DNA from 2 places in the Kaistia sp. SLG-1 genome. Region 2 is predicted to be linked to the other one. Evidence: predicted binding sites of a transcription regulator. Region 2 holds the regulator's gene; the other holds the start of a gene.

Region 1 (6,418 bases), 670 kb from region 2:
TCGCCTTGCCGAGATCGACCGTGGCGGCGCCCGTCAGACTGTAGGGCCGATCCTCGGGCCCCTGCGACAGGGTGATCGCCGGCAACCGCAATTGCTCCGGCCGCAGATCGAAGCTGCCGGAGGCGCGCCAGCTCGGCGTCTTCTTCCGCCCGCCGTCATCGTCGGCGACATGCAGCAACGAGAAACCGCCCGACCAGTTCAGGCCTTGCTCGTCGGTCTTGAGCGGCCCTTCGGCCGAGAAGGCGACCGGGACGGTGGCCGGATTGGCCTCGACCTTGACCCGGATCGAACCGTCCGCGTCGCGGCGGCCGGTGGCGACGCGGAAGGTCGTCGGCACGCCCTCCGCGACCAGGCCGCCCTCGATCTTCCAGGGACCCGTCAGCGAGCGCGCGTCGACGGCGGCGTTGATGCCGGTCAGCGACAGCGACCGGCCCGTGCGCTCGTCGCGATAATCGATCGAGCCGTCGGAGACATCGACCTTTTCCAGCGTCACGGCGTCGGGATTGAGGGCCTTCGAGGCCTCGGAGCGGCGGAGCCAGTCGGGCGTGCCGTCGGCGGCGACGGTGACCTGCAGGCGTGGCCGGGTGATCGCCATGTCGACGACCTTGAACGTGCCCGAAATCAGGGGGATCAGCTCGATCCGGACGGCGAACCGGTCGACCTTCATCATCGGCTTGTCGGGCGTACCGCCGACACGCACGTCGGTGAAGACGAGCGACGGCATCGGCAGGAGCGACGCGTTGGCGGTGCCGGCGACGGTGACCGGCTGGCCGAGGATCTTCTCCGCCTCCCGCTCGAAGGTCGAGCGAAAGGCGTTCCAGTCGACGAACCAAGGGATCACCAGCGCCGAAAACAGCACGGCGATGATGATGCCCCCGATGATCAGGTACAGCCTGTTCAGATCAACCTCCGCCTTGCCGGCCCCGGCTCCGATGTCGTCATGCGTCCGGCAGGATCTTGCCCGGGTTCAGGATGCCGAGCGGATCGAGCGTCGCCTTGATCATGCGCATCACATCGAGCCCGTGACCATGCTCCTTGATCAGATATTTGCGCTTGCCCTGGCCGACGCCATGCTCGCCGGTGCAGGTGCCGTCCAGCGCGATGGCCCGCTCGTTCATCCGGCTGATCACGGCTTCGGCCTTGGCGATCTCTTCCGGATTGGTGATGTCGATCAGGAGCTGGGTATGGAAATTGCCGTCGCCGACATGACCGACGACAGGCCCGATCAAGCCGTTGGCCGCGATATCGGCGCTGGTCTCGGCGACGCATTCGGCCAGCTTCGAGATCGGCACGCAGACGTCGGTCGAAACGCTCTGGATGTTGTCGCCGGGACGAAGGCCCTTCACGGCGAAATAGGAATCGTGCCGCGCCTGCCAGAGCTTGGTACGATCCTCGGGGCGGGTCGCCGAGGCAAACTCGCCGCCGCCGAACTCCTGCGCGATCGCGGCGAACTGCTCCGCCTGCTCGGCGACGGAGGCCGGCGAGCCGTGGAACTCGAGGAACAGGTGCGGCGTCTCGGGCAGGCCGAGCTTGGCGAACTCGTTGGTGGCGCGGATCATCATCGCGTCGCCGAGTTCGACGCGGGCGATCGGGATGCCGCTCTGGATCGTCAGGATCGCCGCGTTGCAGGCATCCTCGACCGTCGGGAACGAGCAGACGCCCGCCGCGACCGATTCCGGCAGGCCGTGCAGGCGCACCGTGACCTCGGTGATGATGCCGAGCGTGCCTTCCGAGCCGACCAGAAGCCGCGTCAGGTCGTAGCCGGCCGAGCTCTTCTTGGCGCGGCTGCCGGTGCGGACGATCGAGCCGTCGGCCATGACGGCCGTCAGGCGGACGACGTTTTCGCGCATCGTGCCGTAGCGCACGGCATTGGTGCCGGAGGCGCGCGTCGCCGCCATGCCGCCAAGGCTGGCGTCGGCGCCGGGATCGATCGGGAAGAACAGACCCTGATCGCGGATGTGGTTGTTGAGCTGGATCCGCGTCACGCCCGCCTCGACCGTGCAGTCGAGATCCTCGGCATGCACCGCGACGATCCGGTTCATCTGCGACAGATCGATCGACACGCCGCCCTTCGGCGCGTTGACATGGCCCTCGAGCGAGGTGCCGGTGCCGAACGGGATGACCGGAACGCGATGCGCGGCGCAGATCTTGACGATGTCGGAGACTTCTTCCGTCGACACGGCGAACACGACGGCGTCCGCCGGTTCGTTCGGCAGCCAGGTCGTCGTGTTGGCGTGCTGGCGCCGGATCTCCAGCCCGCGCGTAAAGCGCGGACCGAAGCGCTCCTGCAGGATCTCGAGGGCCGTGGCCAACGCCACTTCGTCACGCGCATCCTCGTTGCGCAGCGCCGAAACTGTCATACTAAAAAGCCTCCCAACGGGTTCTTGGCCCGCAAGCCATGTCGGGCGCAACCTATCAAAACCCTGCTGCCGCGCCAAAGACTTCCTGACGCTTTTGCCGGGCCTCACCGCCGAATTCGGTGGCTTTCGCAGGCCGGTTTACACCCGCAAGGAACGGCCGACCAGCGGGTCGGTCATACCGAACCGCTGAGCGCGATCTTGCCCGTCCGGCCCGGCCGGGCGCTCGCCGCGGCGGCCCCTGCCGGATTGGCGAGGCCGAAGCGCTGGTCGATGCCGAGCCGCAGTTGCCCCGACGCGGCCAAGCTGACGAGCTCGCCGATCAACCGCACCATCTCCTCACGGCCGGTCGCCGCCGAGCGGCGGGCGCCCCAGAAGCCCTTGACCGAGACATCGCGGAAGATGAGGTCGCCGGAGGGGATCACCAGCGGCTCGTTCGACATGGCGCCGAACGACATCAGCAGGCCGCGATCGGCCAGCAGGCTTGTCAGACGCCCGCCATCCTTGCCGCCGACGGAATCGACGGCCCGCACGATCGGCGCGTCGCCGGCGATGGACCGGACGCGCTCTTCCCAGCCCGGCGTCTCGGTCGAGACGGCGTTGCCGATGTCGAGCGCCGTCAGCTCGGCGAGGCCCGCATCGCGCCGGACGAGGCTGATGACATGGATGCCGCGCGCCTTGGCAACCATGGCGACGATGCGGCCGACGGCGCCATTGGCAGCGTTCAGGATCATCCACTCGCCGCTAGCGATCCCGAGGTCTTCCAGCAGCATCAGCGAACTCAACGGCATCGAGAGCAGCTGGCAGCCGGTGTCGTCGCCAATCGCATTCGGCAGGGGCACGGCGCGGATCGCCGGCGCGACGAAATAATCGCTCCACGCGCCGCGAACACCGCTGACAACGATGCGCTGGCCGACCACCGGCGCCGTGACGTCCGGGCCGCGCGCATCGACGATGCCGAGCGCCTCGCTGCCGCCGATCGCCGGCAGATCCGGCCTGTGGCCATAGGTGCCACGAATGGTCCAGAGATCGTGATTGTGGATCGGCGACAGCACCATGCGGACCCGGATCTCACCCGGTCCGGGCTCGGGAACCGGACGCTCGCCGGACTGAAGGACATCGGCGGGATCGCCGAAACGCTCATAGAGGGCCGCTCGCATGATAAAAACTCCCTGATCGCCTGCCCTTGTCAGTGCCGGAAAGCTGCCGCAGCCGCCCGATACAGGGCGGGACGAAGGCGGCTTCGCTTGGACAGGCAGGTCCTGTTTCTGTAGGAAAGCTGGCATGGACGGCCGCCGCGGTCCATATTTGTTCTCATGTCCCGTTCTTCGAATCGACCGCCCCGCAGATGACCGTTCCCTTCGACAGTTCCGCCCCCGCCCCGCGCCCCGGCGGCATCGCTGCGCGCGCGCTCGGCCGGGCTGCCGCCCCCGACTACGTCGCGCGCCTCAATCCCGAGCAGCGCCTCGCGGTCGAGACGACGGAAGGGCCGGTCCTCGTGCTCGCCGGCGCCGGCACCGGCAAGACGCGCGTGCTGACGACACGGATCGCCCATCTGCTGGCGACGCAGAAGGCCTATCCGAGCCAGATCCTGGCCGTCACCTTCACCAACAAGGCGGCGCGCGAGATGCGCCACCGCATCGGCGAGCTGATCGGCCCCTCGGTCGAGGGCATGAACTGGCTCGGCACCTTCCACTCGATCGGCGTCAAGATCCTGCGTCGCCATGCCGAGCTGGTCGGCCTGCGCTCCGACTTCACCATTCTCGACACCGACGACCAGATCCGCCTGATGAAGCAGGTGATCCAGGCCGAGAACATCGACGAGAAGCGCTGGCCGGCACGGCAGCTCGCCAATCTGATCGACAGCTGGAAGAACCGCGGCCTGACGCCTGCCGACGTGCCGCCGGGCGATGGCGGCTCCTTCGCGGACGGGCGCGGCATCAAGCTCTACCGGGACTACCAGGCACGCCTGAAGACGCTGAACGCCTGCGACTTCGGCGACCTGCTTCTGGAAAACCTGCGCCTGTTCCGCGAACATCCGGACGTGCTCAAAGATTATCACCAGCGCTTCCACTACATGCTGGTCGACGAGTACCAGGACACCAACGTCGCGCAGTATCTCTGGTTGCGCCTGCTGGCGCAGGGCCGCAAGAACATCTGCTGCGTCGGCGACGACGACCAGTCGATCTATGGCTGGCGCGGCGCCGAGGTCGACAACATCCTGCGCTTCGAGAAGGATTTTCCGGGCGCCGTCGTCATCAAGCTCGAGCGCAACTACCGCTCGACCTCGCACATCCTCGGCGCTGCCTCGCACCTCATCACCCACAATGAGGGCCGGCTCGGCAAGACGCTGTTCACCGACGCGACCGACCCGGACGCCGCCCGCGTCCGCGTCGCCTCTGCCTGGGATTCGGAGGAAGAGGCCCGCGCCGTCGGTGAGGAGATCGAGAGCCTGCAGCGCCATGGCCACAAGCTCAACGACATGGCGATCCTGGTGCGCGCCTCGTTCCAGATGCGCTCCTTCGAAGAGCGCTTCGTCACGATCGGCCTCAACTACCGCGTCATCGGCGGCCCGCGCTTCTACGAGCGGCAGGAAATCCGCGACGCGCTCGCCTATCTGCGCGTCGTCGCGCAGCCGGCCGACGACCTCGCCTTCGAGCGCATCGTCAACGTGCCGAAGCGCGGCATCGGCGAGACGACGGTCCGGCTGCTGCACGACCATGCGCGGGCCCGCAACATCCCGATCCTCCAGGCGACCGACGAGCTGATCCAGACCGAGGAGATCAAGTCGTCCAAGACGCGCACGGCGCTGCGCGATCTCCTCGCCTCGTTCGCGCTCTGGCGCTCGAAGCTCGACCAGATGAAGCATGGCGAGCTGGCCGAGATGATCCTGGAGGAGAGCGGCTACACCGAGATGTGGCAGCAGGACCGGTCCGCCGACGCACCGGGCCGGCTGGAAAACCTCAAGGAACTGATCCGCTCGATGGAGGAGTTCGAGTCGCTCGGCGGCTTCCTCGAGCATATCGCCCTCGTCATGGACACCGACCGCGCCGAGAACCAGGACGCGGTCTCGATCATGACGCTGCATTCGGCCAAGGGCCTCGAATTCGAGACCGTCTTCCTGCCGGGCTGGGAGGAAGGGCTGTTCCCGCACCAGCGCTCGCTCGACGAGAGCGGCCGCGCCGGCCTAGAGGAGGAACGCCGCCTCGCCTATGTCGGCATCACCCGCGCCAAGAAGCGCGCCATGATCTGGTTCTCCTCGAACCGCCGCATCCACGGCCTCTGGCAATCGAACGTGCCGTCGCGCTTCCTCGACGAACTGCCGGAAAAGCATGTCGAGGTGATCGAGCAGACGTCGAGCTATGGCGGCTACAATGTCGGCGGCGTCGGCAATTACGGCGCCAGCCGCTTCGACCGCGCCGACAGTTTCAACAACACCTATTCGACGCCCGGCTGGCAGCGCGCCCAGGCGAACAAGGCCCCCGCCCAGGCGCATGCCCGTTCGGCGCCGCGCCAGATCGAGGGCGAGCTGGTGGCGAAATCGACCGGCTCCTCGTCGAAATACAAGCTCGGCGAGAGGGTCTTCCATCAGAAGTTCGGCTATGGCGCCATCGTCGAGATCGAGGGCAACAAGCTAACTGTCGATTTCGAGAAGACCGGCACCAAGAAGGTCGTCGACAGTTTTGTGACCAAGCACTAGCCCGGCTGGAGCCGCATGCAGCCCCTCTAAAGCCCGCGCGGCGGGACGGGGTCGGGTGTCGGCTTTCGGCCCATAAGCAATCTCCCAATCGGCTCAGAGGCGGGGTATGAAAACACCCTCCGCCGCCAGACAAGGTTCGCCAGCTTGACCCTCATCGCCTCCCTCAACCTTGCCAAGGAATCCGACGCGACTCGCCTCATCGAGGCGATCGGCGAGGATGAAGCGCTTGGCTTTCCCTCCGCCGCGACGACGGAGCAGGACGACCAGAGCTGGACCGTCGACGTCTATTTCGAGGAGCAGCCCGACGAGGCGGCGCTGGCGCGCGTGCTCGCTGCGGTTCTCGGTGCCGATGTCGGCCCCT
Region 2 (6,418 bases):
TATCGCGGCGTCGGCGCGACGGGGTTTGCCTATGGCAAGGTGAAGCGGGTCGATCTCGGCCCGGCGCCGCTGTCGATCCGGCTGCGCGCGCCGCTGGAGGACATCCGCGAGGCGATCCGCGCCCGCATCGACGCGTCGCTGATCGGCGAGAGCCGCTACGTCGCCACGGCGCTGATCATCGGCGATGCCGGCGGGCTTTCGGAAAAGACGGAGGACGAGCTGCGCCTGTCGGGGCTCGCTCACATCCTTTCCGTCTCCGGCCTGCACATGGCGCTCGTCTCCGGCGCGATCTATTGGGCCGTCCGGGCAGGGCTCGCTTTGGTGCCGGCGCTGGCGCTCCGGCGGCCGATCAAGAAATGGGCTGCCATCGCCGCGCTCCTTCTCAGCGGCTTCTACCTGCTGATCTCCGGTCTCGATGTCGCGGCGCAGCGCTCCTTCGTCATGACCTCGATCGCCTTCCTCGCCATCCTGGCCGACCGGCGGGCGATCTCGATGCGCAACGTCGCGCTCGCCGGGCTGGTCGTGCTCGCCGTGACGCCGGAGAGCATCCTTTCGGCCAGCTTCCAGATGTCGTTCGCCGCCACCGTGGCGCTCGTCGCCGGCTTCGAGCTCATGGCCGAGCGGCATCGGCGGCGCCTGGCGACGAACGCAACGCTGCCGCGAGGCCGCGCCGCGCTCCTCTCGCGGCGACTGCTGCTATTCGGCGGCGGCATGGTGGTGACCTCGCTCCTCGGCGGGCTCGGGACGACGCCCTTCGCGCTCTATCACTTCCAGCGCATGGCGCCGCTCTCGATCCTCGCCAATGTCGCGGCGATGCCGCTGACCGATTTCCTCGTCATGCCGGCGGCGCTGATCGCCGTGCTCCTCATGCCGTTCGGGCTGGAAGCGCCGCCGCTCGCCATCGTCGGCTGGGGCATCGACGGCATGCTCGTCGTCGCCGCCAAGGTCAGCGAATGGTCCGGGCAATCGGGCGGCGCCGCCATGCCGAGCGCCACGGCCCTTCTCATCTTCATCGCCGGCTTCGCCTGGCTGGCGCTCTGGCGCGAGCGCTGGCGGCTCGCCGGGCTGGCGCCGATGGTCCTCGGCGCCGCCCTGGCGCTCTATCCGGCGCGGCCAGGCCTGCTCGTCAGCGCCGACGGCCGCCAGATCGCGCTGCGCGGCGAGGACGGCCGCCATTCGATCGTCGCCCGCAAGCAGGACCGCTTCGTCACCGATATCTGGCTGCGCTCGGACGGCGATCCGCGCGACGCGGCGCTTCCCGGCGTCGTGCAGGCCGGCGGATGCGACGCCTCCGGCTGCGTCGGCCGGCTGCCGGATGGCGGCCTGGTGGCGCTGGCGCTCGACCGCTCCGCGTTTGAAGAGGATTGCCGCCGCGCGGTGCTGATCGTCAGCCCGCTCGCAGTGCCGGCAAGCTGCGGCCTGCACACGGCCGTCCTCGACCGGCATGCGCTCCGCCGCGCCGGCTCGATCGCCCTGATCCAGCGCGAGGGGATTTTAGCCGATTCGATGGAGGGGCTGGCCGATCCGGCCGCCCCGGCGGAGCCGGCCAAGGCTACCGCCCCGAACGGCCCGACCGCCCCGGACGAGCCAATCGCGTCGAATGCTCCGATCGCCCCAGCTGACGGATACCTTCCCGCCGATCCGCGCACGTCCAATACGGCGGCGGCCTCCGTGACCGCCGAGGCGGTCATCCCCGGCGGCGGGACGGCTCTGCCGCCAGCTCGGGACGATGAAACGGAGAGCCGCGCCGCCGACGCGACGGATGTCGGGGATCTTGCCGCTGCCGAGGCGTCTGGAACCGAAGCCGGAGCCGCGCCGGGCACGCTGCCTCCCGACCGGCAAAGGTCAGTCATTGCGTTGGGGCGCGTTGATCACGAGGCTTTGGCGAGTGCAGGCGAGGGGGCTTCCCGGCTTGGAGCGGCGGAACCCGTCCCTGTCCTGTCCGCGCCGGCCCAAACCGAATTGTCCAATGTCCCCCAGGCCGCTCCGCCGGAGCGCTATGCACGAGAGCGCCTGGCTCGAGAGCGCACTGCCGAAGCGCGCGATCCCGAGCGGCGCTCTGCCGACCAGGGCGATGCCAAAGAGAACGCTTTCCAGGAGCGCGATGCCGAAATCGAGCGCAGTGCCGAGGATGAAGACATCCTCCCGCCGACAAACGTCGAGACGCAATCCGAAGCCGGACTGCGTCCGATCCAGCTTGCCGACCGCTTCGAGGTCCTGACCGCCTATGCCCCGGTGCGCCGGCCGTGGATGCCGCGCTACGAGCCGGGGCCGGACGATCAGTAGGTGCGGAGCAAGCCGACCAGCTTGCCCTGAATGCGGACCCGGTCGGGTCCGAAGATGCGCGTCTCATAGGCCGGGTTGGCGGCTTCGAGCGCGATCGACGCGCCCTTGCGGCGGAGCCGCTTCAGCGTCGCCTCTTCCTCGTCGACCAGCGCGACGACGATGTCGCCGGAATCGGCATTGTCGCTCTTGCGGATGAGCACGGTGTCGCCGTCGAGGATGCCGGCCTCGATCATCGAATCGCCGCGCACTTCGAGCGCGAAATGCTCGCCGGCGCGCAGCATTTCCGGCGGAACGGAGATCGAATGGCTCTGCGTCTGGATGGCCGAGATCGGCACGCCGGCGGCGATGCGGCCCATCACCGGGATAATGACGGGCTGTGCGAGATCCGGCATTTCTTCGACCGGGCGGACCCGGCCGAGGCTGCCCTCGATCACGCTCGGCGAGAAGGCCTGCTTCTTCGGCCGCGCCAGGGTCGGCGTCATCGTCTCGGGGAGGCGGACGACCTCCAGCGCGCGGGCCCGGTTGGGCAGGCGGCGGATGAAGCCACGTTCCTCCAGCGCCTTGATCAGGCGATGGATGCCGGACTTGGAGCGCAGGTCGAGCGCGTCCTTCATTTCATCGAAAGAGGGAGGGACGCCTGCTTCCTTCAGTCGCTCGTTGATGAACAGGAGAAGTTCATACTGCTTCCGAGTGAGCATGGTGATCTCGCGCTGCGGGCCTTGCCAAGGGGGACGACAGAATCGTCAAGGTACAAAACGCGAACAGAATAACTGTTCCCCATGCGTTCCGCAAGGCAGCGCGGCAGGAGCGCGATCGCTGGGCGGCGCTGGACGCGCGATCGCGGGACGAAGGCGGGCGATCGTCGTCCGCCTCCGGCATCGAGAACCGGGGCTCCGGTTTGAGCGTGGGCGGCCGGGATCCCGACTACATCGTCGTCCAGCCGCCGTCGCAGGGCAGGATGACGCCGTTGATGTTCGGCGAGTCGTCCGAGAGAAGCCAGAGGATGGAGTGGACGATGATGTCGGGCTCCACCGACGGCGGCGCGGTCTCAAGGATCGGGGCCGTGATCTCCTTGGCATAGTCCGAACGGAACCGCGTATCCATGCCCGTCTTGACGCCGCCCGGCGCGACGACGTTGGAGCGGATGCCCTTGGTGCCGTAGTAGAAGGCGATCGATTTCGCCAGGCCGTTCAGGCCGTGCTTCGAGCTGGTATAGGCGACGCCCGACAGCGACGAGCGGAAACTGGCCTCGGACGAGACGAAGGCGAAATTGCCTTTGCCGCGGGCGAGCATCTGCGGCAGCACCGCGCGGGCGAGCCGCATCGGCGCCGTCAGGTTCAATTCGAACACCTTGTGCCAGGTGGCGTCGTCCATCTCGGCCGGCGGCAGCCAGCCGTCAGTGATGCCGGCAATGTTCGCCACGCCGTCGATCCTGCCGTCGCTGGCGGCGGCGAGGGTGTCGATGAAGGACTGCTCGGTCAGGTCACCGACCACGGCGACGACGCTTCCGGCCGGCGCCTGTTGCGCCAGGCTTTCGAGGTTGTCGGCCGAGATGTCGGCGGCGAGGACCCGCGCGCCTTCGGCGGCGAGGCGAAGCGCCGTGGCGCGGCCGATGCCGGCGCCGGCTCCGGTCACGATGATCGTCTGGCCCGTGAACCGGCCTGCGGACTGCGTCATGGTCTGGCACTCATGCATGGTTGGAGAGGATCGGCGGCTCGCGGCCCGGACGGGAGGAGTCCGGGCCGCGACGAAGCGGATCAGAGGCGGAGCGCCGCCTTGGAGACGTCTTCCCAGGACTCCCAGGTGCGGATGCGGTCGGCGTAGATGTCTTTGACCAGCGGCAGCAGGTCGCCGAGGATCAGCCGGAGCGGCGGCTTGTCGGAATCGACGAGCTTCAGGATCGCCGGCACCGTGGCGCGGGGATCGCCGAGCTGGTCGGCGGTGAGGCGCTCGGCGAGCTCCTCGCGGACGACATTGTAGGCGGGGATCTCCGTCGCCTGCTTCATCGTCGGGCCCTCGAGGAAGCTGGTGGCGTAGCCGGCCGGCTCGATCAGGGTCACCTTGATGCCGAACCGTTCGACTTCGCCGGCGAGCGCCTCGACGATGCCCTCGACCGCGAACTTGGCGCCTTCATAGATGCCGGCCGTCGGCAGGGCGACGACGCCCGCCACGCTCGACATCTGCAGGATGTGGCCGAAGCCCTGCGCGCGCAGCAGCGGCAGCGCCGCCTGGATCACCCAGAGCGAGCCGAAGACGTTGGTCTCGAAGGTGGCGCGGACGTCTTCCGCGGCGACTTCCTCGACCGCGCCCATGCAGCCATGGCCGGCATTGTTGAGCACGACGTCGAGGCGGCCGAAGCGCGCCGCCGCCTCGGCGACGGCCCGGGCGACGCCGTCACGGTCGGTGACGTCGAGCGACAGCACCTGGAGCGTGTCGGGATATTGCCGCGCCAGATCGTCGAGGGCGGCAGTCTTGCGCACGGCCGCCGCGACACTGTCGCCGCGGGCAAGCGCCGCCTCGACCCAGATGCGCCCGAAGCCGCGGCTCGCGCCGGTGATGAACCAAACCTTGGAAGTCGTCATGACGAGCCTCGAAGCGATGTTGAAGGGGTGGGGATCGCCTTTACGATTTAACGTTTTTGGTATTTTTGTCAAATCACGAGGCGATCAGCGGGATGCGCGGATGGTCGATCACCGGTGTGTCGCGATGCGATTTCCCGGCTCGATTCGCGCGGTTCGCGGGCTCTTTCGGCACGATCGGCGAGCCGGGCCTCGGACAGCCGGCCCGGACCACCGGCGCTCGGGACTCAACCCATGGGCGATCCGGCAGCCCCGACCGCTACCTATTGTAATTTACAATTTTTGTTGATATGTAAAATCCATGACCGAAACCAAGACCCGATCCGATGCCGACCGGCGTCAGCAGATTGCCGAGGCCGCGAGCGAGGTGTTCATCCGCTATGGCCTGGCGCGCACCACCATGAGCGACATCGCCGCCGCCGCCGGCATTTCGCGGCCGACGCTCTATGCGAGCTTCCTGCAGAAGCGGGACGTCTTCGGCGCGGTCATCGATCTCATCGTCTCGCGAAAGCTGGCGCAGCTCGCCGAGGAAATCCCGCGTGAGCCGGACCTGGCGTCAAAGCTCCGGCATGTCTGCCTGTCCTGGGCGCTGGAAGGCTTCGACCTGGTCCGGGCCAACCCGGACGCCAGGGACATGTTCGACATCAGCTTCGAGCCGGTGCGGCGCAGCCACATCGTGTTCGGGCGGATGGTCTCGGAAGTTCTCGTCGACGCGGGCAGGGCGGAGCCGGATCTGACGGGCCAGATGATGGTCGCCGCGATCCGGGGCTTCAAGGAATTGGCGGACGATCGCGAGATCCTCTGCAACATGATCGTCCGGCTTTGCGATGCCGTCGCCGCCTCGTGAACGACGCAACCCTCGTGAGCGACGCATGCGGAGGTGGCGCGTGATCTATGCACTCGTGGCGGCTGTCGTCCTGATGACGTTGCTGGGGGCGGGGTTCACCCGCGCCTATGCCGTGTTCGGCGGCAAGCCGGGCTCGTACGAGACGTCGCAGCAATACGATAAGGGCAAGTTCTGGCATCCCGAGGCCGTCTGGACCGATACGATGCGCGGCCTGGTGCGGGAATTCCGTTATACGTCCGACGCGGCGCCGGCGCGGGCGTTCCAGGCGCCGCCGATCGTGCCGGTCGAGGACGCGCCGTTCGCGATCACCTGGTTCGGCCATTCCTCTATGCTGCTCGCCCTCGACGGCAAGAAGATCCTGATCGATCCGATCCTCGGCGAGCGCGTGTCGCCGGTCCCCTTCATCGGGCCGAAGCGTTTCTTCGATGTCGGGCCGTCGGCCGATCTCCTGCGCCAGGTCGACCTCGTGCTGATCTCGCATGATCACTACGATCATCTCGACTATCCGGCGATCCTCGCCATGAAGAACATGACGGCGCGGTTCGTCGTTCCCTTGGGCGTCGGCGCGCATCTGCGCCGCTGGGGCATTGCGCCGGAGCGGATCGTCGAGATCGACTGGTGGGAGCCGGCCAAAATCGACGGCATCACGGTGACGGCGACGCCCGCGCGGCATGGTTCGGGCCGGGTCTCGCCCTTCGCGTCGAAC

The links. Region 2 encodes LexA, which represses DNA repair genes until DNA is damaged. Its sites were predicted from a motif close to TGTTCNNNNTGTGTTCNG; they were not measured.
Region 1: the regulator LexA is predicted to act here: its motif matches at 3,656-3,673, upstream of AC6HZP_RS17080 (ATP-dependent helicase).

What each region holds. Positions count from the first base shown of each region.
Region 1 is NZ_AP048544.1:3,713,630-3,720,047, forward strand. It holds gene AC6HZP_RS17065 (AsmA family protein) at 1-934, opposite strand, end outside; gene AC6HZP_RS17070 (FAD-binding oxidoreductase) at 939-2,360, opposite strand; gene AC6HZP_RS17075 (zinc-binding dehydrogenase) at 2,534-3,517, opposite strand; gene AC6HZP_RS17080 (ATP-dependent helicase) at 3,706-6,057, shown strand; gene AC6HZP_RS17085 (50S ribosomal protein L11 methyltransferase) at 6,202-6,418, shown strand, end outside.
Region 2 is NZ_AP048544.1:3,046,327-3,052,744, reverse strand. It holds gene AC6HZP_RS13830 (ComEC/Rec2 family competence protein) at 1-2,286, shown strand, start outside; gene lexA (transcriptional repressor LexA) at 2,280-2,984, opposite strand; gene AC6HZP_RS13820 (SDR family NAD(P)-dependent oxidoreductase) at 3,211-3,963, opposite strand; gene AC6HZP_RS13815 (SDR family NAD(P)-dependent oxidoreductase) at 4,044-4,868, opposite strand; gene AC6HZP_RS13810 (TetR/AcrR family transcriptional regulator) at 5,167-5,712, shown strand; gene AC6HZP_RS13805 (MBL fold metallo-hydrolase) at 5,753-6,418, shown strand, end outside.